Regions from separate parts of the Streptomyces sp. NPDC048734 genome, predicted to be linked through region 2. Evidence: predicted binding sites of a transcription regulator. Region 2 holds the regulator's gene; the other holds the start of a gene.
What was found. Region 2 encodes HrcA, which represses chaperone genes, less so after heat shock. Its sites were predicted from a motif close to TTNGCACTCNGNNNNNCNGAGTGCNAA; they were not measured.

Region 1 (15,599 bases), on a different contig from region 2:
GTGCACGCGGTCGGTGAGGACAACCTGTACTCATGACCGTCGCGCTGATGTGGGAGGCCCGGGCCGCGGACGGCCGGGGCGCGGAACTGCTGGCGTGGGCGCGGGAGCAGCGGCTCCCGCGCCCTCCCGTACGCCGTGAGACCTTCCGCGCCCCGCAGGACCGGGTCCTCGTCATCACCTGGTGGGACGCGGAGTTCGACGCGGACCTCCCGGAACTGCCCGATCCCGAAGGGGAGTTGGTCACACGGGCCGTGCACCGGTGGCGGTTCGAGGCGATGGACCCGGACTGAGCCGGGCCCTCGCCCGTACCCCTGCACCTGCCCCTGCACCTGCCCCTGCCCCTGCCCCCGCCCCTACACCTGCCCCTGCTCCGACAGCCGCGTCTCGCAGCGCAGCCGCCGGTCCGGCCCCAGCTCCCGCACCGGCCCGGTGAGACTGAGCCGCGCCGTGTGCCGTACGTCCGCGCTGGACGCGCCCAGCCGCAGCTCCAGGTCGCCCGGCTCCACCACGCGCCGCCCGGCGCGGTCGGTGAAGGCCGACAGGTCGGTGTGGAAGCGGAAGGTCACGCGCGCCGACCCGCCCGCGGGCAGTTCCAGCCGCTGGTAGCCGATCAGCCGTACGTCGGGGCGGGTCACGCCGGCCACCGGGTCGTGCAGGTAGAGCTGCACGACGTCGGCGCCCGCGCGGTCGCCGGTGTTGCGGACGGTCAGCGAGAGGTCGCAGGAGCCGTCCGTGCCGAGGGCGGTCTCGGGCGCGTCGACGTCCTCCCAGGCGAACGTGGTGTACGAGCGGCCGTGCCCGAAGGGGTACAGCGGGGTCGGGTCCAGGTTGCTGACCTCCCCGGCCAGGCCCAGCGGCGGCTGGAGGTAGGTCCACGGCTGACCGCCCGTCACCCGGGGCACGCTCACGGGCAGCCGGCCCGAGGGGTTGACGCGGCCCGACAGGACCCCCGCCACCGCCGGGCCGCCCTCCTCGCCGGGGAAGAAGGCCTGGACGACGGCGCCCAGGCGGCCGTGCCAGCGGCCGAGTGCGTAGGGGCGGCCGGTGAGCAGGACCAGCACCACCGGCACGCCGGTGGCGACCAGCGCGTCCAGCAGCGCGCCCTGCACGCCGGGCAGTCGCAGGTCCGCCACGTCGCAGCCCTCGCCCGAGGTGCCCCGGCCGAACAGGCCCGCCCGGTCGCCCAGGACCGCCACGCACACGTCCGCCTCCGCGGCCCTGGCCACGGCCTCCTCGATGCCCGTGGCGTCCGGGTCGGAGACCGGGCAGCCCTCGGCGAACGTCACCTTGGCGTCGGGGAGTTCGGCGCGCAGCGACTCCAGCACCGTGGGGATCTCGATGCCCGGCTCGGTCCCGGGGTGGTGGGGCAGGACGTGGGAGGGGAAGGAGTAGCAGCCGAGCATCGCCAGGGCGTCCGCCGCCCGCGGGCCGACGACCGCGATCCGGATGTCGGGGGCGAGGGGGAGCAGACCGTCCGGGTTGTCCAGCAGGACCACGGACTCCTCGGCCAGTCGGCGGGCCACCGCGCGGTTGGCCGCCGAGTCGAGGTCGACCCGCTCCGGGACCCCGGGCTGCCAGTCCTCGTCCAGGAGGCCCAGTTCGCACTTCTGGAGCAGGACCCGGCGTGCGGAGCGGTCGATCAGGTCCTCGGGGACCTCGCCCGCGCGGACGGCCGCGACCAGTGCGTCGCCGTAGTACTTCACCGTCGGCAGCTCGACGTCGATGCCGGCCTCCAGTGCCAGCCGGGCGGCCTGCACGGGCGTGCCCGCCACCCGGTGCAGGGTCTGGAGGAACCCGATGCCGAAGTAGTCGGCGACCACGGTGCCCGTGAATCCCCATTCCTCGCGCAGGAGCCGGGTGAGCAGCTCCGGGTCGGCGGAGGCCGGGACGCCGTCGCGTTCGGTGTAGGCCGCCATGACGGAACGGGCGCCGCCCTCGCGCAGCGCCATCTCGAACGGCGGCAGGGTGACGTCCGCGAACTCGCGGGTGCCCGCCCGCACCGGGGCCAGGTTGCGGGCGCCGGCCGAGGAGGCGTACCCGGCGAAGTGCTTGAGCGTGGCGACGACCCCCGCCGACTCCAGGCCGCGCACGTAGGCCGCGCCGACCGTGCCGACCAGGTACGGGTCCTCACCGATGGTCTCCTCGACCCGGCCCCAGCGCGGATCGCGTACGACGTCCAGGACCGGGGCGAGGCCCTGGTGGACGCCGACCGCGCGCAGGTCGCGGCCGATGCGCCCGGCCATCTCCTCGACCAGCGGCGGGTCGAAGGCGGCGCCCCAGGCGAGCGGGACCGGGTAGGCGGTGGCGCGCCAGGCGGTGAAGCCGGCCAGGCACTCCTCGTGCGCCACCGCGGGGATGCCGAAGCGGCCCGCGGCGGCGATCCGGCGCTGGGCACCGGCCAGTGCGCGGGCGCCGAGCGCCGGGTCCACGGGGGCCGTGCCGAAGGGGCGGGTCAGCTGGCCGAGACCCCTGGTGATCAGCTCGTCCCAGCCGTCGGCGGAGTCGACGGCGGAGTCCGCGGTCATGTCGTGCTGGTGCGGGGCGACTCCCTCGCCGTCCGTCGCGGCGCCGACCCACACGCCGTACAGCTGGGCGGTCTTCTCCTCGAGGGTCATCCGGGAGAGGAGGTCGTCGACGCGGGCGGCCGCGGGCAGGGCGGGGTCACGCCAGGGGGCGGTGGTCATGAAGCTCCTGTCAGAGGTCGGCGAGCCACCAGAGCGGGAATCAGCGGTACGAATGTTTCGAGCTTGACTTCGAATGTTCCGGGAACCTATGGCGTCCCCATGGGTTCGTCAAGAGGGAGTGCGGGGATACGATCGCCGCCATGACACCCTCGGAGCCCACTGAGACGCGGACGGAAGACCGGCCCGCACGGCGCCCCGCGGCGCGTACCGCCACCCTCGCGGAGATCGCGCGCGAGGCCGGCGTCTCGGCGCCGACTGTTTCGAAGGTCCTCAACGGCCGCGCCGACGTCGCCCCCGCCACCCGGACCCGCGTCGAGGAGCTGCTGCGCGCCCACGGCTACCGGCGGCGCCGTGCCGAGGCGACCCGTTCCCCCCTGATCGACCTGGTCTTCCACGAGCTGGAGAGCGCCTGGGCGATGGAGGTCATCCGGGGCGTGGAGAACGTGGCCCGGGACGCCGGGCTGAGCGTGGTGCTCAGCGAGAGCGCCGGGCGGCTCACCCCCGGACGGAGCTGGGCCGACCAGGTGGCCGCACGCCGCCCGCACGGCGTGGTGCTCGTGCTGTCCGGGCTCGACGTGTCCCAGCGGGCGCTGCTCACCAGCCGGTCCATCCCGTTCGTGGTGATGGACCCGGCGGGCGACCCCGGCGCCGACGTGCCGTCCGTGGGTGCCACCAACTGGCAGGGCGGCCTCGCCGCCACCCGGCACCTGGTCGAACTGGGCCACCGGCGGATCGGGGTGATCAGCGGACCCCCGCAGATGATGTGCAGCCGGGCCCGGCTCGACGGTTACCGCGCGGCCCTGGAGACGGCCGGGCTGCCGGTCGACCCGGAGATGGTCAAGACCGGCGACTTCCACCACGAGACCGGCTACCGGCTCGGCCGCGAGCTGCTCGCCCGCCCCGACCGGCCCACCGCCGTGTTCGCGGGCAACGACCTGCAGGCGCTCGGCCTCTACGAGGCCGCCCGCGAACTCGGGCTGCGCATCCCCGAGGACGTGAGCGTGGTCGGCTTCGACGACCTGCCGGTGGCCCGCTGGGTCGGCCCGCCGCTGACGACCGTACGGCAGCCGCTGACGGAGATGGCCGAGGCGGCCGCCCGGCTGGTGCTGGAGCTGGGGCGCTCGGGTGACGCACCCACCGCGACCCGGGTGGAGCTGGCGACCAGTCTGGTGGTGCGGGCGAGCACGGGGGCGCCGCCGCTGGCCGGAAGGTGACGTATTGACGGGGTTGACGGGTGGTGAGCGCGCCCCCACACTCCTCCGAAGTCAATCGGTTGAACAGCCGAAACTTTCGGAGGCGCCCGCCATGAGATCCTCCAGTCCCGTCATGTCCTCCCGTCCGTCGAGGTCGGCCTCCCGTCCGTCGAGGTCACCCTTCACTTCGTCGAGGAGGAGCTCCCGTCCGTCGCTCCGCGCCAGGCTGTCCGCCCTGCTCGCCGGGGCGGCCACCGTCGGCGCGCTGCTCACCGCCGGCGCCGGTACCGCCCACGCCGCCGACACACCGCTGCGCGACCTCGCCGCCGTCGAGGGCAAGGTCATGGGCACGGCGGTCACCGGCTCCAAGCTCACCGGGACCTACGGCGACATCGCCGGCCGGGAGTTCAACTGGCTCACCCCCGGCAACGCCATGAAATGGGGCTCGGTCGAACCGGCCCGGGGCACTTTCGACTGGGCCGAGGCCGACCGGATCGTGGACTTCGCCGAGGCCCACGACCAGGACGTGCGCGGCCACACCCTGGTCTGGCACAGCCAGAACCCGAGCTGGCTGACCGACGGCAGCTGGACGCCCGCCCAGCTGGGCACGCTCCTGCGCGACCACATAGACACCGAGGTCGGGCGCTACAAGGGACGCGTCGCCGCCTGGGACGTCGTCAACGAGCCCTTCGACGAGGACGGCACCTACCGCTCGACCCTCTGGTACGACGGCCTCGGCGCGGACTACATCGCCGACGCCCTCACCTGGGCGCGGGCCGCCGACCCGGCCGCCCGGCTGTACATCAACGACTACAACGTCGAGGGCGTCAACGCGAAGTCCACCGCCCTGTACAACCTGGTGAAGTCGCTGAAGGAGCGCGGCGTACCGATCGACGGGGTGGGCCTGCAGGCCCATCTGATCCTCGGTCAGGTGCCCGCCACCCTGCAGCAGAACATCCAGCGCTTCGCCGACCTCGGCGTGGACGTGGCGATCACCGAGCTGGACATCCGGATGCAACTGCCCTCGGACAGCGCCAAGCTCACCCAGCAGGCCGCCGACTACAAGGCCGTCATGAACGCCTGCCTGGCGGTGGCCCGGTGCACCGGCGTCACGGTGTGGGGCTTCGCCGACTCCGACTCCTGGATCCCGGACACCTTCCCGGGGCAGGGCGCGGCGACGCCGTACGACGAGAACTACGCGCCGAAACCGGCCTACCGCGCGATCGCGGAGGCGCTCGGCGGGACCACGACCGAGCCGCCCACGGGCGCCTGCACGGCGGCCTACAGCGTCACCGCCCAGTGGAACACCGGCTTCACCGGACAGGTGCGGATCGCCTGCTCGGGAGCAGCGCTGTCGTCGTGGAAGGTCGACTGGAACTTCGGTGCGGGGCAGGGGATCACGCAGGTGTGGAACGCGACCTGCGCGCAGTCGGGGGCGGCCGTCACCTGTTCCAACGCCTCGTACAACGGGACGGTTCCCGACGGCGGTTCGGTGACCTTCGGGTTCAACGGGTCGTGGAGCGGGAGCAATCCGGTGCCCACGGTGACCCTGGGGTGAAGGTGACGCTCCGGTCGTAAGATTTTCCGAAGAAAGCTCGCTCGGGGTGCCTTTCCTCACGGTCCGCTCATCATTCGGACGTACGTTCCCCGTGTGACGGGATACGACGCGAACGCGCGCGGCGACGGGCACGGAAACGGGCACGGCGACACGTACGGGGCCGCGCACGAGGGCGCGCGCGGGGAACGGCGGCGGGGCCGGCGGTCGAGGGTGTTCAAGGCCGTCGGCCTCACCCTGGCCGGCGCCCTGGTGCTGGGCGTGGCCGCGGCGGGCTGGGTCTACTGGCGCCTGAACGACAACATCCGCGGCGTCGACATCGACAGCGCGCTCGGCGACGACCGTCCGGCCCGCGCGGTCACCACCCCGTCCGGTACCGAGTCCGCCGCCCCGCTGCCCACCGGGGCCGTCAACATCCTGGTCCTCGGCTCCGACTCGCGCAGCGGCGCCGAGAACCGGGAGCTCGGCGGCGGGGACAGCTCCGGGGCCCGCTCCGACACCGCGATGGTCGTGCACGTCGACGCCGGCCGCACCGGCGCCACCGTGGTCAGCATCCCGCGCGACACCCTCGTCACCCGCCCCTCCTGCCCGCTGCCCTCCGGCGGCTCGAGCGAGGTCGCCCACGGCGCGATGTTCAACAGCGCCTACGCGCTGGGCGGTCCGGTCTGCGCGGTCAAGACCGTCGAGTCGCTCACCGGCGTCCGCATGGACCACTTCGTCGAGGTCGACTTCGCCGGCTTCGCGAAGCTCGTGGACGCGCTCGGCGGGGTCACCGTCACCACCACCGAGGACATCGAGGACGAGGACAGCCACCTCAGCCTCGCGGCCGGCACCCACCACCTCGACGGCACCCGGGCCCTGGCCCTCGCCCGCACCCGGCACGGCATCGGCGACGGCAGCGACCTCGGTCGCATCGGCCTCCAGCAGACCCTGGTGAAGGCCCTGCTGGAGCAGATGTCCACGACGGACCTGGCGACCGACCCCGCCCGGCTCTACCGGGTCGCCGACGCGGCCACCGGCGGCCTCACCACCGACACCGGCCTCGACTCCCTCACCGAGCTGATGGAACTCGGCCGGAGCCTGCACGGCCTGTCCGCCGCGAACGTCACCACCGTCACCATGCCGGTGCGGCAGGCCCCCGAGGACCCCAACCGGGTCGTCCCCGACGAGCCCGAGGCGGGCGACCTGTGGGAGTCGCTCGGACGGGCCTGATCCCCGGCCCCCGGCCCTTGATCCACACCCCTTGATCCACACCCCCTGATCCACAGCCCGTGATCCACACCCCTCTGACCCCGTCCCGGAAAAAATCCCGAAGTTTTTCGCCGGGGGTGTCGATCCGGCCGTTCTCCGTTCGACGCATGGGTGAGAGGCCGGGAGGAGCCCGGCCCCGCACCACCCGAGGAGCCACCATGCCCCGCTACCTGTCCCTGGTGAAGATCGACGAGTCGACCCGGCCTGCCGAGGGCCCGAGCCCCGAGATGATGCAGCGGATGGGCGAACTGATCGAGGAGATCACCAAGGCCGGCGTCATGCTCGACACGGGCGGCCTGCTGCCCTCCGAACAGGGCGTCCGCGTCCACCTGAACGGCGGCGAGATCTCCGTCACCGACGGCCCCTTCACCGAGACCAAGGAGGTCGTCGGCGGCTACGCGCTCATGCAGTGCAAGGACATGGCCGAGGCGCTCGAGTGGTCCAAGCGCTTCGTGAAGGTCCACGGCGACGAGTGGAACCTGACCCTGGAGGTCCGGGAGATCACGGAAGACTGAGGCCGGGCGCGGAGGCCTGGGGGAAGGCCGGGGAGGGAGTCCGGGGTGAGACCGGGACAAGGCCGGGCGCGGAGGCCGCAAGGGGAAGACCGGGGAGGGGGCCCGGGGTGAGGCCGGGGCGGGTCGGGGTCGCTTCCCCGCGGCCCCCGGAAGGTGTTCGATGGTGGGTTGTGAACCAACAGCCCGCCACCGGCCCCCGCACCGCCACGGCCGCCCTGGAGACCGTCTTCCGCCTGGAGTCGCCCCGCGTCGTCGCCGCCGTCGCCCGGATCGTCAGGGACGTCGGCATCGCCGAGGAACTCACGCAGGACGCCCTGGTGGCCGCGCTGGAACGCTGGCCCCGCGAGGGCGTACCCGACAACCCCGGCGCCTGGCTCACCGCCACCGCCCGGCACCGCGCCGTCGACCTGGTCCGCCGCCGGGAGACGTACGCCCGCAAACTCGCCGAGATCGGCCGGGACCTGGAGACGACGGCACCCGCGCCCGAGCCCTCCGACCCCGAGGACATCGACGACGACCTGCTCCGCCTCGTCTTCACCACCTGCCACCCCGTGCTGTCCGCCGAGGCCCGCACCGCCCTCACCCTGCGGCTGCTCGGCGGTCTCACCACGGCCGAGATCGCCCGCGCCTTCCTCGCGCCCGAGCCGACGGTCGCCCAGCGGATCGTCCGCGCCAAACGCACCCTGGCCAGGAAGAACGTCGCCTTCGAGGTGCCGTACGGGCCCGACCGCGAGGCTCGGCTCGGCTCCGTCCTCGACGTCATCTACCTGATCTTCAACGAGGGGTACGCGGCCACCGCGGGCGACGACTGGCTGCGTCCGGGTCTGTGCGAGGACGCCCTGCGGCTGGCCCGCCTGCTGGCCGCCCTGATGCCGAAGGAGCCCGAGGTGCACGGCCTGGCCGCGCTGCTGGAGTTCCAGTCCTCGCGCACGGCCGCCCGCACCGCCCCCGACGGCACACCGGTGCTGCTGGCGGACCAGAACCGCCGCCGCTGGAACCGCATGCTCGTCGCCCGCGGCATCGCCGCCCTGGGCCGCGCCGAGGCCACGGCCGCCGGCCCGCCCGGCCCGTACGTCCTCCAGGCCGCGATCGCCGCCTGCCACGCGCACGCGTACTCCTACGAGGAGACCGACTGGCGTGCCATCGCCGCCCTCTACGGCCTCCTCGCGGCCCGCTCCCCGTCCCCGGTGGTCGAACTCAACCGCGCGGTCGCCGTGTCGATGGCCGAGGGCCCGGAGCAGGGCCTGCGGATCGTCGACGCCCTCGCCGCCGGACCGGCCCTGCGCGACTACCACCTGCTCCCCAGCGTCCGCGGCGACCTGCTCCGGCGCCTGGGCCGTACGGCGGAGGCGGGCGCGGAGTTCGAGCGGGCCGCGCGGCTGACCGGCAACGAACGGGAACGGGAGCTGCTGCTGCGCCGGGCCGCTCAGGCCGGGTGACCGACGAGCATCGTCGGCGCCCCCGCGACCCGGGTCAGGAACACGGTCGCCGAGTTCGGCCCCTGCGGCTTGACCTTCCTGCGCAGTTCCTCCGGCTCCACCGCCGAGCCGCGCTTCTTCACGGTGAGGATCCCCACCCCGCGCTCCCGCAGCAGCGCCTTCAGCTTCTTGACGTTGAAGGGCAGCCGGTCGGTGATCTCGTAGGCGGTGGCGTACGGCGTCGGCCGGAGCGTGTCCGCGGTGACGTAGGCGATGGTCTCGTCGACCAGGCCGCCGTCCAGGTCCCGGGCGACCTCGGCCACCAGGTGGGCCCGGATGACGGCGCCGTCCGGCTCGTAAAGGAAGCGTCCCACCGGCCGTACCGCCGGGTCGGGCAGACCGGCGCCGAGCAGGGTGCGCGGGCCGGGGAGGAGGGTGGCGCGCACCGTGCCCGGCTCGGTGCCGAACCACAGCACGGCCTCCTTGACGTCCCCGCCGTCGGAGATCCACTCGGCCTCGGCCCCGGCGGGCACGACCTCGTGCGGGATGCCGGGGGCGACCTTCAGCGCGCCGTGCGGAGCCTTCAGCGCCGCCCCGACCGCCCATGACAGCGGCGGCGAGTAGGCCTCCGGGTCGAAGATCCGGCCCCGGCCACCCCGCCGCGCCGGGTCGACGAACACGGCGTCGTACCCGCCCGTGTCGACCTCCGTGACGTCCGCCTCGCGCACCTCGATCAGATGGGCGAGCCCCAGCGCCTCGGCGTTGGCCCGCGCCACCGCCGCCGTCAGCGGGTCGCGGTCCACGGCGAGCACCCTGATCCCCGCGCGGGCGAGCGCGACCGCGTCGCCGCCGATCCCGCAGCACAGGTCGGCGACCGAGGCCACGCCGAGCGCCTTCATCCGCTCGGCGCGGTGGGCGGCGACACTCGCGCGCGTCGACTGCTCGACCCCGTTCGGCGTGAAGAACATCCGCTCCGCGTCCTCGGCCCCGAACTTCGCCGCCGCCCGCTGCCGCAGCCGGGCCTGTCCGAGCGCCGCCGAGACCAGCTCGGCGGGGTGTTCGCGGCGCAGCCTGGTGGCGACGGCCAGTTCGTCGGCCGGGGCGGTGCCGCGCACGGCGTCGAGGAGGGCGCGGCCCTCGGGGGTGAGGAGCGGGGCGAGGTCGTTCACCGGGTCATTGTGGGCCAGTCGGTGGATGGTGCGCCTCCGGCGGCGGTGTCGGGCGGGATCGCGTGGACGTGACTGCGAGGATCCGGCGCCATGGGACCAGGATCAGTCGTACAAAACGATGAAAAGGGGATGCGGCGAGTGGGGATCAGGGCCGGCGTCGCGGTCCTCGCCGTGGCCGCCCTCGCCTCCGGCTGCGCCCCCGGGGCCACGGGTGCCGACGGCTCCGGCAGCCGTCCCGCCCCCGGCCAGCAGCTGCCCCAGGGGCAGCCCGCCCGCGCCCTGCACACCTACGCGGCCAAGCTGCGTGCCGAGTACGCTGCCCGGGCCGCGGCCGCCGCCCGCTGGCGGCTCGAGACGGTCCCGCTGACACCCCCCGCCCCGCCCGCGACGAGACCGGCGATCACCACCCGCCAGGGCTTCGAGGTCGACGACCACGAGGAACTGAACCTCCCGCCGGTCTTCACCACCGTCCCCACCAAGGACAAGGTCGTCTTCCTCACCATCGACGACGGCGCCGAGAAGGACCCGGCGTTCCTGCGCATGATGAGCGACCTGAGGATCCCCTACACGGCCTTCCTCAGCGACTACCTCGTCAAGGAGGACTACGGCTACTTCAAGAAGATGCAGGACGCGGGGGTGACCCTGAACAACCACACCCTCCACCACCCCTACCTGCCCGCCCTCTCCTACACCCGCCAGAAGCACGAGATCTGCGGCATGCAGGACGTCATCGAGAAGCGCTACGGCAGCCGCCCCGCGCTCTTCCGCCCGCCCTTCGGCAACTACAACCGCGACACCCTGCGCGCCGCGAAGGCCTGCGGCGTGAAGTACGCGCCGCTGTGGAACGAGGAGGTCTTCGCCGACCGGTGGGACTACCGCGAGTGGGACCGCGACCTCCACCCCGGTGACATCGTCCTCACCCACTTCCGCGGCCGCGCCGACTGGAAGGGCACCATGCCCGACATGATCCGCCGCTTCCTGAACCTGGTCACCGAGAAGGGCTACGCGGTGGCCCGGCTGGAGGACTACCTGTGAGAAGGCGGACCGCGCTGCTCGCGTCCGCCGCGGCCCTCACGGTGACGCTGACCGGCTGCGCCCGGTCGGCCGACCCGGTCGAACACCCGGGCCGCACGGCGACGGAGCGGGTGCGGTCCGAAGGGCCGGGCGCCGAACGGGGCGTACGCCCGCACGCGCCGGCGGCGGGGCCGGGGGCTGGGCAGGGCGCGCGGCCAGAGGCCCCGACGGCCGAGCGGGCCGAACGGGCCGAGCGGGCCGAACGGGCCGAACAGACCGAGCAGACCGAGCGGGCCGAGCAGACCGAGCGGGCCGAGCGTCCGCACGCGTCGGCCGCGGAGCAGCCGTACCGCCGCTGGGGTCTGGACGCCCCCCTCGCCCCCGCTCCCGCCCGCACACCGGCGGCCGGCCCCCTCGCGGGCAGCCCGGCCCGCCCCGCGCTCCCGCCGGTCGTCGACCGGATCCCGACCCGCGACAAGGTCGTCTTCCTCACCTACGACGACGGTGCCGAACGCGACCCCCGCTTCGTCACCATGGTCCGCGAGCTGCGCCTGCCGGTCAGCATGTTCCTCACCGACAGCGTGGTGGGCCCGGGCTACGCGCACTTCGCCCGGCTGCGGTCGGTCGGTGCCGGCCTCCAGAACCACACCCTCGACCACGCCGCCCTGCGCGGCCTGCCCTACGCGGGCCAGCGCGCCGAGATCTGCGGCCAGCAGGACAAGCTCAAGGCCCGCTTCGGCCTGCGCCCCCGCCTGTTCCGCCCGCCCTACGGCACGTACGACACGGTGACCCTGCGCGCGGCCGCCGACTGCGGGATCACGGCCGTCGTCCTGTGGCGGGCCTCCATGGGGACCACCGACCTCACCTACACCCACGGCTCCCACCGCCTGCGTCCCGGGGACGTCGTCGCCGTCGACCCCGACGAGACCGGAGGGCCGAGCCTGCGGGAACGCACGACGAGGCTGCTGCGGATGATCCAGGAACAGGGCCTGACGGTGGGCCGCCTGGAGGACTACCTCTGAGGGCTTTCCCCCGCCCGACCTGGATCCCGACCCGGACGCCGGCCCCTGCCCGACCTGGATCCCGCCCCGGATCCCGACCCGGACACCGGCCCCGCCCGACCCGGATTCCGGCACGCGCGACGCACGGCGTTGGCACTCCGCTTGACCGAGTGCTAATCGCGGTCATAGTCTCAGCTCTGGCACTCCCCACTGGAGAGTGCCAATAGCGACGGGCAGGTCCGGCACCCGCGACGACGGATCCACCTGGTCGCCACCTCAGACAGTTAACCCCGTGAGATCTCCGAAGGGGGAGGTCGGATCGTGACGACCACCAGCTCCAAGGTTGCCATCAAGCCGCTCGAGGACCGCATTGTGGTCCAGCCGCTCGACGCCGAGCAGACCACGGCCTCTGGCCTGGTCATCCCGGACACCGCGAAGGAGAAGCCCCAGGAGGGCGCCGTCCTCGCCGTGGGCCCGGGCCGTTTCGAGAACGGCGAGCGCCTGCCGCTCGACGTCAAGGTCGGCGACGTCGTCCTGTACAGCAAGTACGGCGGCACCGAGGTGAAGTACAACGGCGAGGAGTACCTCGTCCTCTCGGCCCGCGACGTGCTCGCGATCATCGAGAAGTAATTCACCCAGTTCTGCAGTGAACTGCGCCCCTGGCCCCCGCGTCTTTGTGAAGCCGGGCGCTGGGGGCGCGGTTCGTTTCTCCCACGTTTTCCGAGAGGGCTGAACCGCTCCCATGGCGAAGATCCTGAAGTTCGACGAGGACGCCCGTCGCGCCCTCGAGCGCGGCGTCAACAAGCTTGCCGACACGGTCAAGGTGACGATCGGCCCCAAGGGCCGCAACGTCGTCATCGACAAGAAGTTCGGCGCCCCCACCATCACCAACGACGGTGTCACGATCGCCCGCGAGGTCGAGCTCGACGACCCGTACGAGAACCTCGGCGCGCAGCTGGTGAAGGAGGTGGCGACCAAGACCAACGACATCGCGGGTGACGGCACCACCACCGCCACCGTGCTCGCCCAGGCGCTGGTCCGCGAGGGCCTGCGGAACGTCGCCGCCGGCGCGTCGCCCGCCCTCCTCAAGAAGGGCATCGACGCCGCGGTCAAGGCCGTCTCCGACGAGCTGCTCGCCACGGCCCGCCCGATCGACGAGAAGTCCGACATCGCCGCCGTCGCCGCGCTGTCCGCCCAGGACCAGCAGGTCGGCGAGCTGATCGCCGAGGCCATGGACAAGGTCGGCAAGGACGGTGTCATCACCGTCGAGGAGTCCAACACCTTCGGCCTGGAGCTGGACTTCACCGAGGGCATGGCCTTCGACAAGGGCTACCTGTCGCCGTACTTCGTGACGGACCAGGAGCGCATGGAGGCCGTCCTCGAGGACCCGTACATCCTCATCAACCAGGGCAAGATCTCCTCCATCGCCGATCTGCTGCCGCTGCTGGAGAAGGTCATCCAGACCAACTCCTCCCGCCCGCTGCTGATCATCGCCGAGGACCTGGAGGGCGAGGCGCTCTCCACCCTGGTCGTGAACAAGATCCGCGGCACCTTCAACGCCGTCGCGGTGAAGGCCCCCGGCTTCGGTGACCGCCGCAAGGCGATGCTGCAGGACCTCGCGGTCCTCACCGGCGCCACGGTCATCTCCGAGGAGGTCGGCCTCAAGCTCGACCAGGTCGGCGTCGACGTGCTCGGTTCCGCCCGCCGCGTCACCGTCACCAAGGACGACACCACGGTCGTCGACGGTGCCGGCAACACCGAGGAAGTCCACGGCCGCGTCGCCCAGATCAAGGCCGAGATCGCGAACACGGACTCCGACTGGGACCGCGAGAAGCTCCAGGAGCGTCTCGCGAAGCTGGCCGGCGGCGTGTGCGTGATCAAGGTCGGCGCCGCCACCGAGGTGGAGCTGAAGGAGAAGAAGCACCGCCTGGAGGACGCCATCTCCGCGACCCGCGCCGCGGTCGAGGAGGGCATCGTCTCCGGTGGTGGCTCCGCGCTCGTCCACGCCGTGAAGGTCCTCGAGGGCAACCTCGGCAAGACCGGCGACGAGGCCACCGGTGTCGCCGTCGTCCGCCGCGCCGCCGTCGAGCCGCTGCGCTGGATCGCCGAGAACGCCGGCCTGGAGGGCTACGTCATCACCTCCAAGGTCGCCGAGCTGGACAAGGGCCAGGGCTTCAACGCCGCGACCGGCGAGTACGGCGACCTGGTCAAGGCCGGCGTCATCGACCCGGTCAAGGTCACCCGCTCCGCCCTGGAGAACGCCGCCTCCATCGCCTCCCTCCTCCTGACGACCGAGACCCTGGTCGTCGAGAAGAAGGAAGAAGAGGAGCCGGCCGCCGCCGGGCACGGCCACGGCCACTCCCACTGACGCACGTCAGCCACCGAGGCCCGGCCCCCGCGAGGGGTGCCGGGCCTCGGCGCTTCCACGACGACCGTCCCCGGTCACGTCACCAGTCGTGCCGCACCAGGAACCGGACGGGCTCCGCGAGCGCCGCCCGCGCTCCTTCGTGGTCCGCCAGCCGCGCGGCGAGCGTGGCCTGCGCGAGCCGTGGGGGCAGCGCCTCCGCGAACTTCAGGCCGCGCACGGCGTGGGCGTCCACCTCGGGCAGCGTCAGGCCCGCGGCGGCATCCGCCACCGCCGCCCGCCAAGTCTGCGGGGTCACGTCGTCGCGGAGCCGGACGAAGCGGTCGTCGACGAGCCGGTGCCGCAGGACCGCGGACGGCAGGGACGCGGCCAGGGTCGCGTTCGCCCGGTGCCCGGCCCAGGTCCACCAGCGCACGTCACTGTCGCCACGCCGGGTGACGACGGTTCCGGCCGGGTGCACCACGTCCAGATGGGTCTCTCGCGCCTCCGCCAGCCTCGCCTGCGCCCGGCGGGTCAGGAGCACCGGAGGATCATCGCCGAGCAGGACGTCACGGGCGGCACGGGTCAGCGTGGAGGAGCGGACGCGGTTCGGCCCGAACCCGTTCCACCTGGCCCGCCCGCCCTCGTCCACGGGCTCCACGAAGCAGCGTCTGCGCCGCCAGTCGATGTACGTCACCAGCCAGCTGCGGCCGGCCAGAAGCAGTTTGCGCGGCCCGTCGATCTCTTCCGTGAGCAGGTCCGGATCGGTGCGGCCGATCTCCGTCCGGCCGCTGAGCACGGTGAACTCCGGCGGTGCGGTGAAGGATGCCGTCAGGTTCATGAAGTGCCGGTGGCCGAAGCGGCGTTCGGCCTCGGGCCCGATGAACAGCGTGCCGCCGTCGCGCTCCAGGTAGCCGTGTTCCACGAGATGCCGTACGACGGGTTCGGCGGCGCCGGCGAACGGGCCGAGGCCGCCCCACCACTCCTGCCACAGGTTCTCCCCGACCCGGTGCTCCTGCAGGCACAGGGCGAGAAGCTGCTGGGCGACGAGGTGCCGCGGCTCGGGCGGCGGGGTGACCGGTTCCACCCAGCCGCGCGACCAGGCCAGCAGCAGCGCCGCGGCGGACAGGAGCCCCTCGTCGGTGAGGGCGAGGAACAGGCAGTTGCGGCGGGAGCCGGCGCGGCGCCCCGTGCGCCCCAGGCGTTGGAGGAACGAGGCCACCGTGGCAGGTGCGTCGAGCTGGATCACCCGGTCGAGATCGCCGACGTCGATGCCCAGCTCCAGGGTGCTGGTCGACACGATCACGCAGTCCCGGGCCTCGGCGAAGGCCTCCTCCGCGCGTCGCCGTTCGTCGGCGGAGAGCGAGGCGTGCGACAGGAAGGTGGTCACGCCCCGCAGGCGGAGCTGCTCGCCCAGCTCCTCGACGGTGCGTCTGCTCTCGCAGAAAACCAGCC
Region 2 (15,599 bases):
CATCCTGCACCCGGCACCGTCGCCGCACTGCGGGCCACGGGCGCGGTGGTGCTGCGGACCGACAGGGACGGGGCGTTGGCCGTCGTGGGTACGGGCGGGCGACTGCGAGTGGCGCGAGACTGAGGGCATGGATTCCGTACAGGCCGCCATCGCCACGTCCCCGCTCGACGCGCGTCTGGTCGAGGCGTATCTGCGTCGGCTCGGCGTCGAGTACCCGGCGTGGCCCACCGCCGACGTCCTGCGGGAGCTGCACCTGCGGCACCTGCGGGCCGTCCCCTTCGAGAACCTGTCGGTGCACCTGGGAGAGGAGATCGTGCTGGAGGAGAGGCGGCTGGTCGAGAAGGTCGCCATGTCGGGGAGGGGAGGGTTCTGTTACGAACTGAACGGCGCGTTCGGCGTGCTGCTCACGGCGCTGGGCTTCGACGTGACGCTGCTCGCCGGCCGGGTCTACGGCGACGAGGGGCGGCTCGGGATCCCGTACGACCACCTCGCGTTGCTGGTGCGCACGGTGGACGCGGGGGAGTGGTTGGCCGACGTCGGGTTCGGGGCGCACAGCCACTATCCGCTCCGTTTCGAGCACCGGGGGCAGCAGGAGGACCCCGGCGGTCTGTTCCGGATCATGGAGGCCCGTGCGGACGCGGCCGGGGTGAAGGGCGGGGCGGGCCGGCCGGCACGTGAGGGCGGTGGCGCGGAGGGGGCGGCCGACCTGGACGTCGTACGGGACGACAGGCGGGTGTACCGGCTGGAGGTGCGGCCCCGGGTGCTGGGTGACTTCGTGGCCGGGGCATGGTGGCACAGCACCTCGCCCGCGTCGCACTTCACACGGTCGCCGGTCTGCTCGCGGGTCACGGAGGACGGCGGGCGGATCACGCTCAGCGGCCGCCGGTTGAAGGTGACGGACTCACAGGGGCGCGGCCGGGAGGAGGAGTTGGCGGGGGACGAAGAGGTGCTGGACGTCTACCGAAAGCGGTTCGGGATCGGGTTGGAGCGGGTGCCGGTGGCGCGGGGCGGTGGCGGGGCCTGAGGAGACCGATTGGCTGACCCGCATGCCCGGAGAGCCGGCGCGGCGTGCGGGGACCCGGCAACGGGATCGAGCTGGACCTGCCGGCACGTCCCCCGCGGCCGACCTGCCCTCCGGCCTCCGTGGACGTGCCGGAAAATAGGCGGGTGAGCGATGTGAGACATGTGCTGGTGCTGCCCGACCGCGATGCCGCCGAGGAGGTCGTGGAAGCGCTCGGGGAGAGGTTCGGGGTGCGCGAGGAACCGCAGGTCGTCCGGGACGCGTTGGCCGGTGAGGACGACGCGGAGGACGCGCAGTGGCTGGTGGTGCTGCGGGACGAGGAGGGACGGCTCGACGCGGAGGAACTGCACGCTTTCGCGGCCGAGTGGGAGGGGTGGCGGGAGGAACCGTAGGGGTGACGCCGGAGGCGGAGCCGCTGCCCGGTCCTCACTGTCCGGTCCCGGCTGCCCGGTCCCGGCTGCCCGGTCCCGGCTGTCCGGTCCCGGCCGGGCCTCGCTGTCACCGCCCCGTGCCATCCTTGACCCAATGGCCAGGAAGACTGCGAATGACGACCCCCTCGCCCCGGTGACGCTCGCCGTGGGCCAGGAGGACCTGCTCCTCGACCGCGCCGTGCAGGAGGTGGTGGCCGCCGCACGGGACGCCGACGCCGACACGGACGTGCGCGACCTGACGTCGGACCAGCTCCAGCCCGGCACGCTCGCCGAGTTGACCAGCCCGTCACTCTTCGCGGAGCGCAAGGTCGTGGTCGTACGCAATGCGCAGGACCTGTCCGCCGACACGGTCAAGGACGTGAAGGGGTATCTCGCGGCGCCCGCCGAGGAGATCACGCTCGTGCTGCTGCACGCGGGCGGGGCCAAGGGCAAGGGGCTGCTGGACGCCGCGCGCAAGGCGGGGGCGCGGGAGGTGGCCTGCCCGAAGATGACCAAGGCGGCGGACCGGCTGGCCTTCGTCCGGCAGGAGTTCCGGGCCACCGGCCGGTCGGCCACCCCGGAGGCCTGTCAGGCGCTCGTCGACTCCATCGGCAGCGACCTGCGGGAGCTGGCGGCGGCGGTGTCGCAGCTCGCCGCCGACATCGAGGGGACCATCGACGAGGCGATCGTCGGGCTGTACTACACGGGCCGGGCCGAGGCGTCGAGCTTCACCGTCGCCGACCGGGCCGTGGAGGGCAGGGCGGCGGAGGCGCTGGAGGCGCTGCGCTGGTCGCTGTCCACCGGCGTCGCACCCGTGCTGATCACCAGTGCCCTCGCGCAGGGCGTGCGGGCCATCGGCAAGCTGTCCTCCGCGCGCGGCGGCAGACCCGCGGACCTCGCGCGGGAGCTGGGCATGCCGCCCTGGAAGATCGACCGGGTCCGTCAGCAGATGCGGGGCTGGACGCCCGACGCCGTCTCCCTGGCCCTGCGCGCGGTCGCCGAGGCCGACGCGGGTGTGAAGGGCGGTGGTGACGACCCGGAGTACGCGCTGGAGAAGGCCGTGGTGACGGTGGCACGGGCGGCCCGTTCCGGGGGCCGAGCGTAGAGCCGGAAGCCGGAAGCCGGAAGCCGGAAGCCGGACGCCGGAGCCGGACAGCCGGAGCCGGTCACCGCTTCGGCTGCCGTCGGTACCGGACCCGGCTGTCCGGCCCAGGACCGGCGGCCGACCACGGGCCGGTCGCGTCACCGACCCGTCCGATCAGCACACCTGGATCCGATCAGCGCGTCGGGAATCCCACCTCGAAAACCTCGCCCCGGGAATCCCACCCCAGGAATCCCACCCCGAAAACCTCGCCTCGGAAATCCGGCCCCGGGAATCCCAACCCGAAAACCTCGCCTCGGAAATCCGGCCCCGGAACCCCACCCCGGAACCCCACCCGGCGAACCCCGCGCCTCCTGTCCCACCGCCACCCCTGGTCCCAGTCGCCGTCCCCGTCGGACGGAGGAGAATCGAGGCAGCAGCCGACGCATCGCCCACGACGTCGGAAAGGTGGCGATCGACCATGGCTGAACACCCGCACGCAGCGCTCGTTCGCAGGGGCTTCGAGGCTTTCTCCCGAGGGGACATGGACACCCTGCGGAAACTGATGGCGAAGGACGCCACGCATCACGTGCCCGGCACTCACCCGCTCTCGGGTGACTTCAAGGGCCAGGACGCGATCATCGACATGTACCGGCGGCTCGGTGAGGAGACGGACGGCACGATGCGTCTGGAGATGCTCGGCACCTGTGTCGACGGCCGCGGACACGCGGTCGGGATGTGCCGTGTCACCGCCGAGCGGCAGGGCAAGCACCTCGACGACACCGGATGCATCGTCTTCCGGGTCGTCGGCGACAAGATCACGGATCTCGACGAGTGCGTCGAGGACATCGACAAGAGCGACGACTTCTGGTCGTGAGAACACCCCGCCGAGAATGCCGAAGGCCCCGGTGCCCGCCCTGGGGAAGGGCGGGGCGCCGGGGCCTTCGGTTCGCGATGCTGGATCCACGCCCGCGTGGCGAACGCAGGCCGCGCGTGGATCCGTGGGTGCCGGTCGGGAGCGGATGAGAGAGGGCCCGCTCTGAGTCTCCCCGGCGATCAGATCAAGAAGGGAGTTCAGCCCTTGAGGGTCGCGACCTTCGAAGCGAGCGCCGACTTCTTGTTGGCGGCCTGGTTCTTGTGGATGACGCCCTTGGAGACGGCCTTGTCGAGCTGACGCGCGGCAGCGCGCTGCAGCTCGGTGGCCTTCTCGACGTCACCCGCGGCAGCGGCCTCGCGGGCCTTGCGGATCGCGGTCTTCAGGGAGGACTTGACGGCCTTGTTGCGCAGCCGAGCCTTCTCGTTGGTCTTGATCCGCTTGATCTGGGACTTGATGTTCGCCACGAAAGAGCCTTTGCAGGTTCAGGCACGGGGCCGCTCGGGTCCCGCACCAGGTGATTTCTTGAGTGTGCCTCGCGCTGAGAGGGCATGAGACACAGCCACCCAGACTACCAGCGGGTCCGAGAGCGGCCCAAACCGGTCCCCGGTCGCCGCGCGTGGGACCATGGAACCTACGTATCGATCCGACCCGAGGCATAAGGCGCCTCAAGAGACAGGACCCTGCGTGCCCGCGACCCCTAACAATGTGCCCGAGCCGAGCCGTACCGACCCGGCACTGATCCGCAACTTCTGCATCATCGCGCACATCGACCACGGCAAGTCCACCCTCGCCGACCGGATGCTCCAGCTGACCGGTGTGGTCGAGCAGCGGCAGATGCGCGCTCAGTACCTCGACCGCATGGACATCGAGCGTGAGCGCGGAATCACGATCAAGTCCCAGGCGGTGCGTCTGCCGTGGGCTCCGACCCAGGACCCCGGGAACACGCACATCCTCAACATGATCGACACCCCGGGGCACGTCGACTTCACCTACGAGGTCTCGCGGTCGCTCGCCGCGTGCGAGGGCACCATCCTCCTCGTGGACGCCGCCCAGGGCATCGAGGCCCAGACCCTCGCCAACCTCTACCTGGCGATGGAGAACGACCTCGCGATCATCCCCGTGCTCAACAAGATCGACCTGCCGGCCGCGCAGCCGGAGAAGTTCGCCGAGGAGCTGGCGAACCTCGTGGGGTGCGATCCGGAGGACGTGCTGCGGGTCTCCGCCAAGACCGGTGTCGGCGTCGACGCGCTGCTCGACAAGGTCGTGCGGGAGGTCCCGGCGCCGGTCGGGGTCAAGGACGCGCCCGCCCGCGCGATGATCTTCGACTCGGTGTACGACTCCTACCGGGGCGTGGTCACGTACGTCCGTGTCATCGACGGGCAGCTCAACAAGCGTGAGCGGATCCGGATGATGTCCACGAACGCCACGCACGAGCTGCTGGAGATCGGCACCAACTCGCCCGAGATGCTGTCGGCCGACGGCCTCGGCGTCGGCGAGGTGGGCTACCTGATCACCGGGGTGAAGGACGTCCGCCAGTCCAAGGTCGGTGACACCATCACCAGCCAGCACAAGGGCGCGACCGAGGCGCTCGGCGGGTACAAGGACCCCAAGCCGATGGTCTTCTCGGGTCTTTATCCGCTGGACGGCTCCGACTATCCGGAGCTGCGCGACGCCCTGGACAAGCTCCAGCTCAACGACGCCGCGCTGGTCTACGAGCCGGAGACCTCCGCCGCCCTCGGCTTCGGCTTCCGCGTGGGCTTCCTGGGCCTGCTGCACCTCGACGTGATCCGGGAGCGGCTGGAGCGCGAGTTCGGCCTCGACCTCATCGCCACCGCGCCGAACGTGGTGTACCGCGTGGTCATGGAGGACGGCGCCGAGCACACCGTCACCAACCCGAGCGAGTTCCCCGAGGGCAAGATCAGCGAGGTGTACGAGCCGGTCGTGCGCGCCACGATCCTGTCGCCCACCGAGTTCATCGGCTCGATCATGGAGCTGTGCCAGACCCGGCGCGGCACCCTGCTCGGCATGGACTACCTCTCCGAGGACCGGGTCGAGATCCGCTACACGCTCCCCCTCGCGGAGATCGTCTTCGACTTCTTCGACCAGCTGAAGTCGAAGACGCGCGGCTACGCGTCGCTGGACTACGAGCCCACCGGCGAGCAGACCTCCAGCCTGGTCAAGGTCGACATCCTGCTGCACGGCGACAAGGTCGACGCCTTCTCGGCGATCACCCATAAGGACGCCGCGTACGCCTACGGTGTGCGGCTCGTCGCCAAGCTGCGCGAGCTGATCCCGCGGCAGGCCTTCGAGGTGCCCATCCAGGCCGCCGTCGGCTCGCGGGTCATCGCCCGCGAGACCATCCGCGCCATCCGCAAGGACGTCCTCGCCAAGTGCTACGGCGGCGACATCTCCCGCAAGCGCAAGCTGCTGGAGAAGCAGAAGGAGGGCAAGAAGCGGATGAAGATGGTGGGCTCGGTGGAGGTTCCGCAGGACGCCTTCATCGCCGTCCTGAGCAGCGACGAGAACGCGGGTTCGGGCAAGGGCAAGAAGTAGCCCGCCGACACGCCGGTTCCGGGGCCCGTCGCGCTGTAGCGCGGCGGGCCCCGACCCGTCACCGGGTCGCCGTTGTGTAAAAAGTGACAGTCCGTGGCCCCTTACGTGCAGGCCAGTCGCCCTCTACTCTGATCCCTGCCCGATAGTTACTCGCGAGTTAAACAACAGCCGCACCGAGCCGGCCGCATTGTCAACAGCCGCACCGAGCCAGCCGCACCGTCGCGGGTCCCGGAGGATGTCGTGAGCGACACACAGACACTGATCGAGAATCGTCCGCCGTCCGTCGCGGGCCTCTTCCTGGAGCGGGTGGCCGCCACGCCGGACGCGGAGGCCTACCGCTACCCCGTGCCCGCACCGTCGGGCGAGGGCCCGGACGACTGGAAGTCACTGAGCTGGGCGCAGGCCGCCGAGCGGGTCCACGCCATCGCGGCCGGCCTGATCGAGCTGGGTGTGCAGCCCGAGCAGCGCGTGGCGCTGGCCTCCTCCACCCGCATCGAGTGGATCCTCGCCGACCTCGGCATCATGTGCGCGGGTGCGGCGACGACCACCATCTATCCGCAGACCAACGCCGAGGAGTCGGCGTTCATCCTCTCCGACTCCGGGAGCCGGGTGCTGATCGCGGAGGACGCGGCCCAGGTCGCCAAGGCGGTGGAGAAGCGCCAGGAGCTGCCCGAGCTGACCCATGTGGTGGTGATCGACCCGGCCGGGGTGGAGACCGCCGACTGGATCCTCACGCTCGACGAGCTGGAGAAGCGCGGCGCCGCCCGCCTGGAGCAGGACCCGCAGCTGATCAAGGAGCGGGTCGGCGCGATCACCAGGGAGCAGCTCGCCACCGTCATCTACACGTCGGGCACCACCGGCCGCCCCAAGGGCGTGCGCCTCCCGCACGACAACTGGTCGTACATGGCGAAGGCGATCGCCGCGACCGGCCTGGTCGGCCCCGACGACGTGCAGTACCTGTGGCTGCCGCTCGCCCACGTGTTCGGCAAGGTGCTGACCTCCGGCCAGATCGAGGCCGGGCACGTCACCGCGGTGGACGGCCGCGTCGACAAGATCATCGAGAACCTGCCGGTCGTGCGGCCGACGTACATGGCGGCCGTCCCCCGCATCTTCGAGAAGGTCTACAACGGGGTGGCCGCCAAGGCCCGCGCGGGCGGCGCCGCCAAGTACAAGATCTTCCAGTGGGCCGCCGAGGTCGCCCGCGAGTACGCCAAGGCCGCGCAGGACAACTTCCGGCGCACCGGCACGGCCTCCGTGCCCTTCGGGCTCAGCGCCAAGCACAAGGTCGCCGACGCGCTCGTCTACGCCAAGATCCGCGAGGCGTTCGGCGGGAACCTGCGCGCGTGCGTCTCCGGCAGCGCGGCCCTCGCGCCGGACATCGGCTTCTTCTTCTCCGGCGCCGGCATCCACATCCTCGAGGGGTACGGCCTGACGGAGTCCTCCGCGGCCTCCTTCGTGAACCCCGGCGAGGCCTACCGCACCGGCACGGTCGGCAAGCCGCTGCCCGGCACCGAGGTGCGCGTCGCCGACGACGGCGAGATCCTGCTGCGCGGTCCCGGCATCATGGAGGGCTACCACGGGCTGCCCGAGAAGACCGCGGAGGTCCTGGAGGCCGACGGCTGGTTCCACACCGGCGACATCGGCGAGCTGTCCCCCGACGGGTACCTGCGGATCACCGACCGCAAGAAGGACCTCATCAAGACGTCCGGCGGCAAGTACATCGCGCCCGCCGAGGTCGAGGGACAGTTCAAGGCGGTCTGCCCGTACGTCTCCAACATCCTCGTGCACGGCGCCGACCGGAACTTCTGCACGGCCCTGATCGCCCTGGACGAGGTGTCCCTGCGCAGCTGGGCCGAGGAGAACGGCCTCGGCGGGAAGTCGTACGCCGAGATCGTGGCCGCCCCGGAGACGGTGGCGCTCATCGAGGGCTACGTGAAGCACCTCAACCAGGGGCTGCAGAAGTGGCAGACGATCAAGAAGTTCCGGCTGCTGCCGCGTGACCTCGACGTGGAGCACGGCGAGATCACGCCGAGCCTGAAGCTGAAGCGGCCGGTCGTCGAGCGCGAGTACAAGCACCTGATCGACGAGATGTACGCCGGGGCGCGCGAGGCGTAGGCGCCGGCAGGGGACCTCCAGGCCGGGCGCGGCCGCGGACACGCCGCCCCCGGCCGAGGCCGACACCGGTACGACTACGGGTACCGGGACGAACAGCGGGGTGCTCGAATCCCGTCCCCGAAGCGACCCTTTCCGGACACACGCGGAACCCGGTTCCCCCTCATCACGGCCCACTTCGGTAACTCAACGCGTAGGGGCGCGACCGGTCTGTCACCCTGTCGGCATCGGCCGGGGTGTGCCGCCCGCGGACCGAGGCCCGATTCGTCGATCGCCCGGGAGCCGTCCATGGGGGCCATTCCCACGCAACGGGAGACCGTGTCCCGTGCCGGTGGCGCGCCGGCGCACGCGGGCGGGCACCCGCACACGCGCGTGACCCTCACCGGCGGCACCCTCGCGCCCGGCGCCGCCCGTGACGTCGTCCGCGCCGCGTTCGCCGAGTGGGCAGGCCGCGGCCTGCCCGGTGCCCGGGAACTGGCGGGACGGCTCGGCGAGGAGGTGGTACTCGTCGTCAGCGAACTGGTCACCAACGCCGTCGTGCACGCCGGTACCGACGTCGACCTGCTGTGCCGGCTGGAGGCGGAGCCGGAGCCGGAGCAGCCCGACGCCTGCGCCGTCGTCGTGGAGGTCACCGACCACCACCCCTCGCGCGCCCCCCGCGACGGCGGTCCCGACACGCCGTACGACACCCCCGAGTACGGCCGCGGCCTGCGCCTGGTGGCCACGCTGGCCGACGCGTGGGGGGTGACGTACCGCCGGGGAGCGAAGACCGTGTGGGCGCGGCTCCCGGTCCGCCCGGCGGACGACGAGGGGAACCCCGACGAACCCCGGGCCCGCACCACCCCGGCGCCCGCCCCCTCCCTCGCCTTCGCCGAGGTCCTCGCCCCCGAAGGCCGGTCCGGCGCGCACGACCGCGACTGGCTCGGCCGCGGCGCCCTGTCCTTCCTCGCCGAGGCCTCCGACCTGCTCGCCGGACAGCTCGACGAGGAGCTGGTCGCCGCGCTCACCGGCCAGCTGATCGTGCCGCGCCTCGCGGACTGGTGCGCGATCCGGCTGGAGGACGAACTCGGCCCGCGCGCCGGCTGGGACGACGGACCGCAGGCACGGCTGACCCGCGTCTGGCACGTCAGCGAGAACCACGTCGAGGAACTGCGCCGGGCCCTGGAGAAGGACCCGCCGCGCCCGCCCGACGGCCCCGACTCCGGGCCCGCGGCCCACCCCTGGCCCGGCGGCGCGCTCGGCCCGCACGGCACCGCCCTCGCCTACCGCCTGGTCGCCGGCGGCCGCCCGCTCGGCACCCTCGTCATCGGACGGGCCGCTCTGCCGCGCTTCCCCGACGAGGTCACCGGGCTCGTCGAGGACCTCGGCCGACGCGTGGCGCTCGCCATCGGCGCCGCACGCCAGTACGCCCGCCAGGCCACCATCAGCGCCGTCCTCCAGCGCGGTCTGCTGCCCGGCGCGGTCGCCGAGATCCCCGGCCTGCGCAGCGCCCTCGTCCACGAGCCGCGCGAGCAGGGCGGGCCGAGCGGCGACTTCTACGACCTGTTCCCGGTGGGCGACGGCCGCTGGTGCTTCGCGGTCGGCGACGTCCAGGGCAAGGGCCCCGAGGCGGCCGTGGTCATCGGACTGGCCCGGCCCTGGCTGCGGCTGCTCGCCCGCGAGGGGTACGGCGTCGCCGACGTCCTCGACCGCCTCAACCAGCTCCTCCTCGACGACGCCACCGAGGCCGCCGACGCGGCCGCCCGCGCCCTCGTCGGTCCGGCGGGCCCCGGCGACGGACCGCAGACCCGCTTCCTCTCGCTCCTCTACGGCGAACTCGTGCCCTTCGACGGCGGCGTCCGCTGCACCCTCGCCTCGGCCGGCCACCCCCTGCCCCTGCTCCTCGGGCGCGACGGCGGCGTGAGCACGGCCGCGCGGCCGCAGACCCTCCTCGGCGTCGTCGAGGACGCCACGTACGTCAGCGAGAGCCTGGACCTGTGGCCCGGCGACACCCTGCTCTGCGTCACCGACGGCGTCACCGAGCGCCGCTCGGGCTCCCGCCAGTTCGACGACGGCGACGGCCTCGCCCACGCCCTCGCCGGCTGCGCGGGGCTGGACGCGGAACTGATCGCCGAACGGATCCGCCGGCTGGTCCACGAGTTCGGCGGCCGGCCCCCGGAGGACGACCTCGCCCTGCTGGTGCTCCAGGCCGAGTAGCCGGGCGGCGCAGGCGCGGCGCCGTGGAGGAGCCGGCCGGCGGACCCACGGGACCTGCGAGCCGCGTACGGGACAATGGAGGACATGCCTTCCGCACTTCCCGACGGCGAGCCCGTCCCCACCGACGGCGCACTGCCCGCCTCCGCGCTCGCCGGGGCCGCCGACCGCCCCCTCGGGTTCTACCTGCACGTGCCCTACTGCGCGAGCCGCTGCGGCTACTGCGACTTCAACACCTACACCGCCACCGAGCTGCGCGGCACCGGCGGTGTCCTCGCCTCCCGCGAGAACTACGCCGACACCCTGGTCGACGAGGTCCGGCTGGCCCGCAAGGTCCTCGGCGACGACCCGCGCGAGGTCCGCACGGTCTTCGTCGGCGGCGGTACGCCCACCCTGCTCGCGGCCGGCGACCTGGTCCGGATGCTCACGGCGATCCGCGAGGAGTTCGGGCTGGCCGCGGACGCGGAGGTCACCACCGAGGCCAACCCGGAGTCGGTCGACCCGGCGTACCTCGCCACACTCCGCCAGGGCGGCTTCAACCGGATCTCCTTCGGCATGCAGAGCGCCCGGCAGCACGTGCTGAAGGTCCTCGACCGCACCCACACGCCCGGCCGCCCCGAGGCCTGCGTGGCGGAGGCCCGCGGCGTCGGCTTCGAGCACGTCAACCTCGACCTGATCTACGGCACCCCCGGCGAGTCGGACGACGACTGGCGGGCCTCCCTGGACGCCGCCCTCGGCGCCGGACCCGACCACGTCAGCGCGTACGCCCTGATCGTCGAGGAGGGTACGCAGCTCGCCCGCCGGATCCGCCGCGGCGAGGTCCCGACGACCGACGACGACGTCCACGCGGACCGGTACCTGATCGCGGAGGAGACGCTGTCCGCGGCGGGCTTCCACTGGTACGAGGTGTCCAACTGGGCCACCTCCGAGGCGGGCCGCTGCCTGCACAACGAGCTGTACTGGCGGGGTGCCGACTGGTGGGGTGCGGGTCCGGGAGCCCACAGCCACGTCGGCGGCGTGCGCTGGTGGAACGTGAAGCACCCGGGGGCGTACGCGGCGGCGCTGGCGAGCGGCCGTTCACCGGGCGCCGGACGCGAGATCCTGTCGCAGGAGGACCGCCGGGTCGAGCGGATCCTGCTGGAGCTGCGGCTGCGGGAAGGGGTTCCGCTGGACCTGCTGAAGGAGACGGGGCTGGCGGCGTCGCGGCGGGCCCTGTCGCAGGGGCTGCTGGACGGCGGCCCCTACGAGGCGGGGCGGGCCGTCCTCACCCTGCGGGGCCGCCTGCTGGCGGACGCGGTGGTGCGGGACCTGGTGGACTGATCACCCCGGCGGGTGAACCGCTGCGGAACGCCGGTCCGGTCCCTGACCTGGTTCGGACGCGCAAGTTCGGTGATCCGGTGCCGTTGCCGTTGGTGGGCATCGACCTCGACACGAGCAGGTTCGGCACGCTGCCGCCGCTCACACCGGTGCCGTGACGAAGTCGATCAGTTCCTCGACCGCTCTCAGCAGCTCCGGCTCCAGGTCCTTGTAGGACCCCACCCGCTTCAGGACGGCCTGCCACACCGCGCCGGTGTTCTCCGACGGCCACCCCAGCGCCCGGCACACCCCCGTCTTCCAGTCCTGCCCGCGCGGGACGCGGGGCCAGGCCGCGATGCCCACCGCCGACGGCTTCACCGCCTCCCAGATGTCGATGTACGGGTGGCCCACCACCAGCGCGTGCTCGCTGGTCACGGACCGGGCGATGCGCCACTCCTTGGTGCCGGGGACGAGGTGGTCCACCAGCACCCCCAGGCGGGCGTCGGGGCCGGGGGCGAACCCGTCGACGATCGACGGCAGGTCGTCCACGCCCTCCAGGTACTCCACGACCACGCCCTCGACGCGCAGGTCGTCGCCCCACACCTTCTCCACCAGCTCGGCGTCGTGCCGGCCCTCGACGTAGATGCGGCCGGCGCGGGCCACCCGGGCGCGGGCGCCGGGCACGGCGACCGAACCGGAGGCGGTACGGGCGGGCCGCAGCGGAGCCGCCGGGGCCGGGCGGACCAGCGTCACGACCCGTCCCTCCAGGAGGAAGCCGCGCGGCTCCAGCGGGAAGACCCGGTGCTTGCCGAAGCGGTCCTCCAGGGTGACCGTGCCCGCCTCGCAGCGGATCACCGCGCCGCAGAAACCGGTGCCGGGCTCCTCCACCACCAGGCCGGGGTCCGCGGGGACCTCGGGGACGGGCGGCTGCTTCTTCCACGGCGGGGTCAGGTCGGCGGAGTACACACGGGGGCCCATTCGGATGACGATAGGAGAAGCCCCGCGGCGGTCACGGCGACACGCCGAAACGCGCGGCCAGCGCGTCCCGCTGGGCCCGGACGAACGCCGCGTCCACCACCGCGCCGTGACCGGGCACGTACAGCGCGTCCTCGCCGCCGAGGTCCAGCAGCCGGTCGAGGGCGGCCGGCCAGTGCGACGGTACGGCGTCGGGCCCGGCCTGCGGTTCGCCGGACTCCTCGACGAGGTCGCCGCAGAAGACGACCTCGGGCGAGCCGGGGCCCGCCGGGACGAGGACGGCGAGGTCGTGCGCGGTGTGGCCCGGACCGACGTTCGCCAGCAGGACCTGCCGCCCGCCGCCCAGGTCGAGCGTCCACTCGCCGGAAACCGGGTGGCGGGGCCGTACCAGGGTGTCCGCGGCCTCCGTGGCCGCGGTCTCGTCCAGGCCGCACCGGACCGCGTCCGCGCGCAGTTCGTCCGCCGGTACCGATTCCGCCCCCACCGCCGCGTAGACCTCCGCGCCCGCGAAGGCCGCCGCCCCGAGCACGTGGTCGAAATGGGGGTGCGTGAGCGCGAGATCCGTCACACGCCGGCCGGCGAGTTCCTCGGCGCGCATCCGCAGCCGGGCGCCCTCGGCGAGACTCGATCCCGCGTCCACCAACAGGGCCCGCCCCTCCCCGACGACCAGCCCCGCCGTGCAGTCCCAGCCGGGCAGCCGGCACCGGCCGACCCCGGTGGCGATCCGCTCCCACCCCAGCTCTTCCCAAGTCACCGTCATACCGCGACGCTAGCCCCGGCGGCCCGGCAGGGCGACCGACCTTGCCCTGGGTGTACCCCACAGCCGTACACTGGGCCGGGGAACGCTGGCACTCGAATGTGAAGAGTGCCAGGCGGGGCGCCCGGGGGACCGGGGACGACTTCTGGAGGTGAGCGCGGGTGCTGAGTGAACGCAGGCTCCAAGTGCTGCGCGCCATCGTCCAGGACTACGTCGGCACCGAGGAACCCGTGGGTTCCAAGGCGCTCACCGAGCGGCACAACCTCGGCGTCTCCCCGGCCACGGTCCGCAACGACATGGCCGCCCTGGAGGACGAGGGGTACATCGCGCAGCCGCACACCAGCGCCGGGCGCATCCCCACCGACAAGGGCTACCGGCTGTTCGTCGACAAGCTCGCCGGCGTCAAGCCGATGACGGCCCCCGAGCGGCGGGCCATCCAGAACTTCCTCGACGGCGCCGTCGACCTCGACGACGTCGTGGCCCGGACCGTACGGCTGCTCGCGCAGCTCACCCGGCAGGTCGCCGTCGTGCAGTACCCGTCGCTGACGCGCTCCACGGTGCGGCACGTCGAGCTGCTGTCGCTGGCGCCGGCCCGGCTGATGCTGGTGCTGATCACGGACACCGGGCGGGTCGAGCAGCGGATGGTGGACTGCCCGGCGCCCTTCGGCGAGACCTCACTGGCGGACCTGCGGGCGCGGCTGAACAGCCGGGTCGCGGGCCGCCGCTTCAGCGACGTGCCGCGGCTGGTCGAGGACCTGGCCGACGCCTTCGGGGTCGAGGACCGCGGCACGGTCACGACGGTGCTCTCCACACTGCTGGAGACGCTCGTCGAGGAGAACGAGGAGCGGCTGATGATCGGCGGCACCGCCAATCTCACCCGCTTCGGACATGACTTTCCCCTCACGATCCGACCCGTCCTGGAAGCCTTGGAGGAGCAGGTCGTGCTCCTCAAGCTCCTTGGCGAGGCGGGGGATTCGGGCATGACCGTACGCATCGGTCACGAGAACGCCTACGAGGGACTCAACTCCACTTCGGTGGTGTCGGTCGGCTACGGTTCGGGCGGCGAGGCAGTCGCCAAGCTCGGCGTGGTCGGACCGACCCGCATGGATTATCCGGGAACGATGGGAGCGGTACGCGCAGTGGCACGGTACGTCGGACAGATCCTGGCGGAGTCGTAAGTGGCCACGGACTACTACGCCGTTCTCGGCGTGCGCCGCGACGCGTCGCAGGAAGAGATCAAGAAGGCCTTCCGGCGGCTCGCACGCGAGCTGCACCCGGACGTCAACCCCGATCCGAAGACCCAGGAGCGGTTCAAGGAGATCAACGCCGCCTACGAGGTGCTGTCGGACCCGCAGAAGAAGCAGGTCTACGACCTCGGCGGCGACCCGCTGTCCCAGGCGGGCGGCGGCGCGGGCGGTTTCGGGGCCGGTGGCTTCGGCAACTTCTCCGACATCATGGACGCCTTCTTCGGCACGGCGTCGCAGCGCGGGCCGCGCTCGCGCACCCGCCGGGGCCAGGACGCGATGATCCGGCTGGAGATCGACCTCGACGAGGCGGCCTTCGGCACGACCAAGGACATCCAGGTCGACACGGCGATCGTCTGCGGCACCTGCAGCGGCGAGGGCGCGGCGCCGGGGACCACCGCGCAGACCTGTGACATGTGCCGCGGCCGCGGCGAGGTGTCGCAGGTGACGCGGTCCTTCCTCGGTCAGGTCATGACCTCGCGGCCCTGCCCGCAGTGCCAGGGCTTCGGCACCGTCGTGCCGACGCCGTGTCCGGAGTGCGCGGGCGACGGCCGGGTGCGCTCGCGTCGCACGCTGACCGTGAAGATCCCGGCCGGTGTCGACAACGGCACCCGCATCCAGCTCGCCGGCGAGGGCGAGGTCGGGCCCGGCGGCGGCCCCGCCGGCGACCTGTACGTCGAGATCCACGAGCTGCCGCACGCGCAGTTCCAGCGGCGCGGCGACGACCTGCACTGCACGGTCACCCTGCCGATGACCGCGGCGGCCCTCGGCACCAAGGTGCCGCTGGAGACGCTCGACGGGCTCGAGGAGGTCGACATCCGGCCCGGCACGCAGTCGGGGCAGTCGATCCCGCTGCACGGGCGCGGTGTCACGCACCTGCGGGGCGGCGGGCGCGGTGACCTCATCGTGCACGTCGAGGTGCAGACGCCCAACAAGCTGGACCCCGAGCAGGAGCGGCTGCTGCGGGAGCTGGCGAAGCTGCGCGGGGAGGAGCGGCCCCTCGGGCAGTTCCAGCCCGGTCAGCAGGGCCTGTTCTCCCGGCTGAAGGACGCGTTCAACGGACGGTGACGGCGGCGGGCG

Region 1: a site for HrcA is predicted at 11,951-11,977, ahead of groES (co-chaperone GroES). Genes of this name have one in related genera too.

The regions. Positions count from the first base shown of each region.
Region 1 is NZ_JBICUZ010000002.1:632,492-648,090, reverse strand. It holds gene tsaD (tRNA (adenosine(37)-N6)-threonylcarbamoyltransferase complex transferase subunit TsaD) at 1-36, shown strand, start outside; gene ACGFQC_RS08070 (hypothetical protein) at 33-290, shown strand; gene ACGFQC_RS08065 (glycoside hydrolase family 3 N-terminal domain-containing protein) at 354-2,684, opposite strand; gene ACGFQC_RS08060 (LacI family DNA-binding transcriptional regulator) at 2,825-3,898, shown strand; gene ACGFQC_RS08055 (endo-1,4-beta-xylanase) at 4,011-5,435, shown strand; gene ACGFQC_RS08050 (LCP family protein) at 5,646-6,644, shown strand; gene ACGFQC_RS08045 (YciI family protein) at 6,842-7,198, shown strand; gene ACGFQC_RS08040 (sigma-70 family RNA polymerase sigma factor) at 7,369-8,637, shown strand; gene ACGFQC_RS08035 (methyltransferase domain-containing protein) at 8,625-9,785, opposite strand; gene ACGFQC_RS08030 (polysaccharide deacetylase family protein) at 9,915-10,820, shown strand; gene ACGFQC_RS08025 (polysaccharide deacetylase family protein) at 10,817-11,821, shown strand; gene groES (co-chaperone GroES) at 12,122-12,430, shown strand; gene groL (chaperonin GroEL) at 12,543-14,168, shown strand; gene ACGFQC_RS08010 (DEAD/DEAH box helicase) at 14,248-15,599, opposite strand, start outside.
Region 2 is NZ_JBICUZ010000001.1:500,164-515,762, forward strand. It holds gene ACGFQC_RS02165 (ComEC/Rec2 family competence protein) at 1-123, shown strand, start outside; gene ACGFQC_RS02170 (arylamine N-acetyltransferase) at 128-1,024, shown strand; gene ACGFQC_RS02175 (hypothetical protein) at 1,168-1,413, shown strand; gene holA (DNA polymerase III subunit delta) at 1,547-2,536, shown strand; gene ACGFQC_RS02185 (nuclear transport factor 2 family protein) at 2,994-3,389, shown strand; gene rpsT (30S ribosomal protein S20) at 3,587-3,853, opposite strand; gene lepA (translation elongation factor 4) at 4,074-5,942, shown strand; gene ACGFQC_RS02200 (AMP-dependent synthetase/ligase) at 6,183-8,057, shown strand; gene ACGFQC_RS02205 (ATP-binding SpoIIE family protein phosphatase) at 8,343-10,250, shown strand; gene hemW (radical SAM family heme chaperone HemW) at 10,335-11,567, shown strand; gene ACGFQC_RS02215 (DUF3097 domain-containing protein) at 11,706-12,521, opposite strand; gene ACGFQC_RS02220 (MBL fold metallo-hydrolase) at 12,553-13,278, opposite strand; gene hrcA (heat-inducible transcriptional repressor HrcA) at 13,437-14,453, shown strand; gene dnaJ (molecular chaperone DnaJ) at 14,454-15,587, shown strand.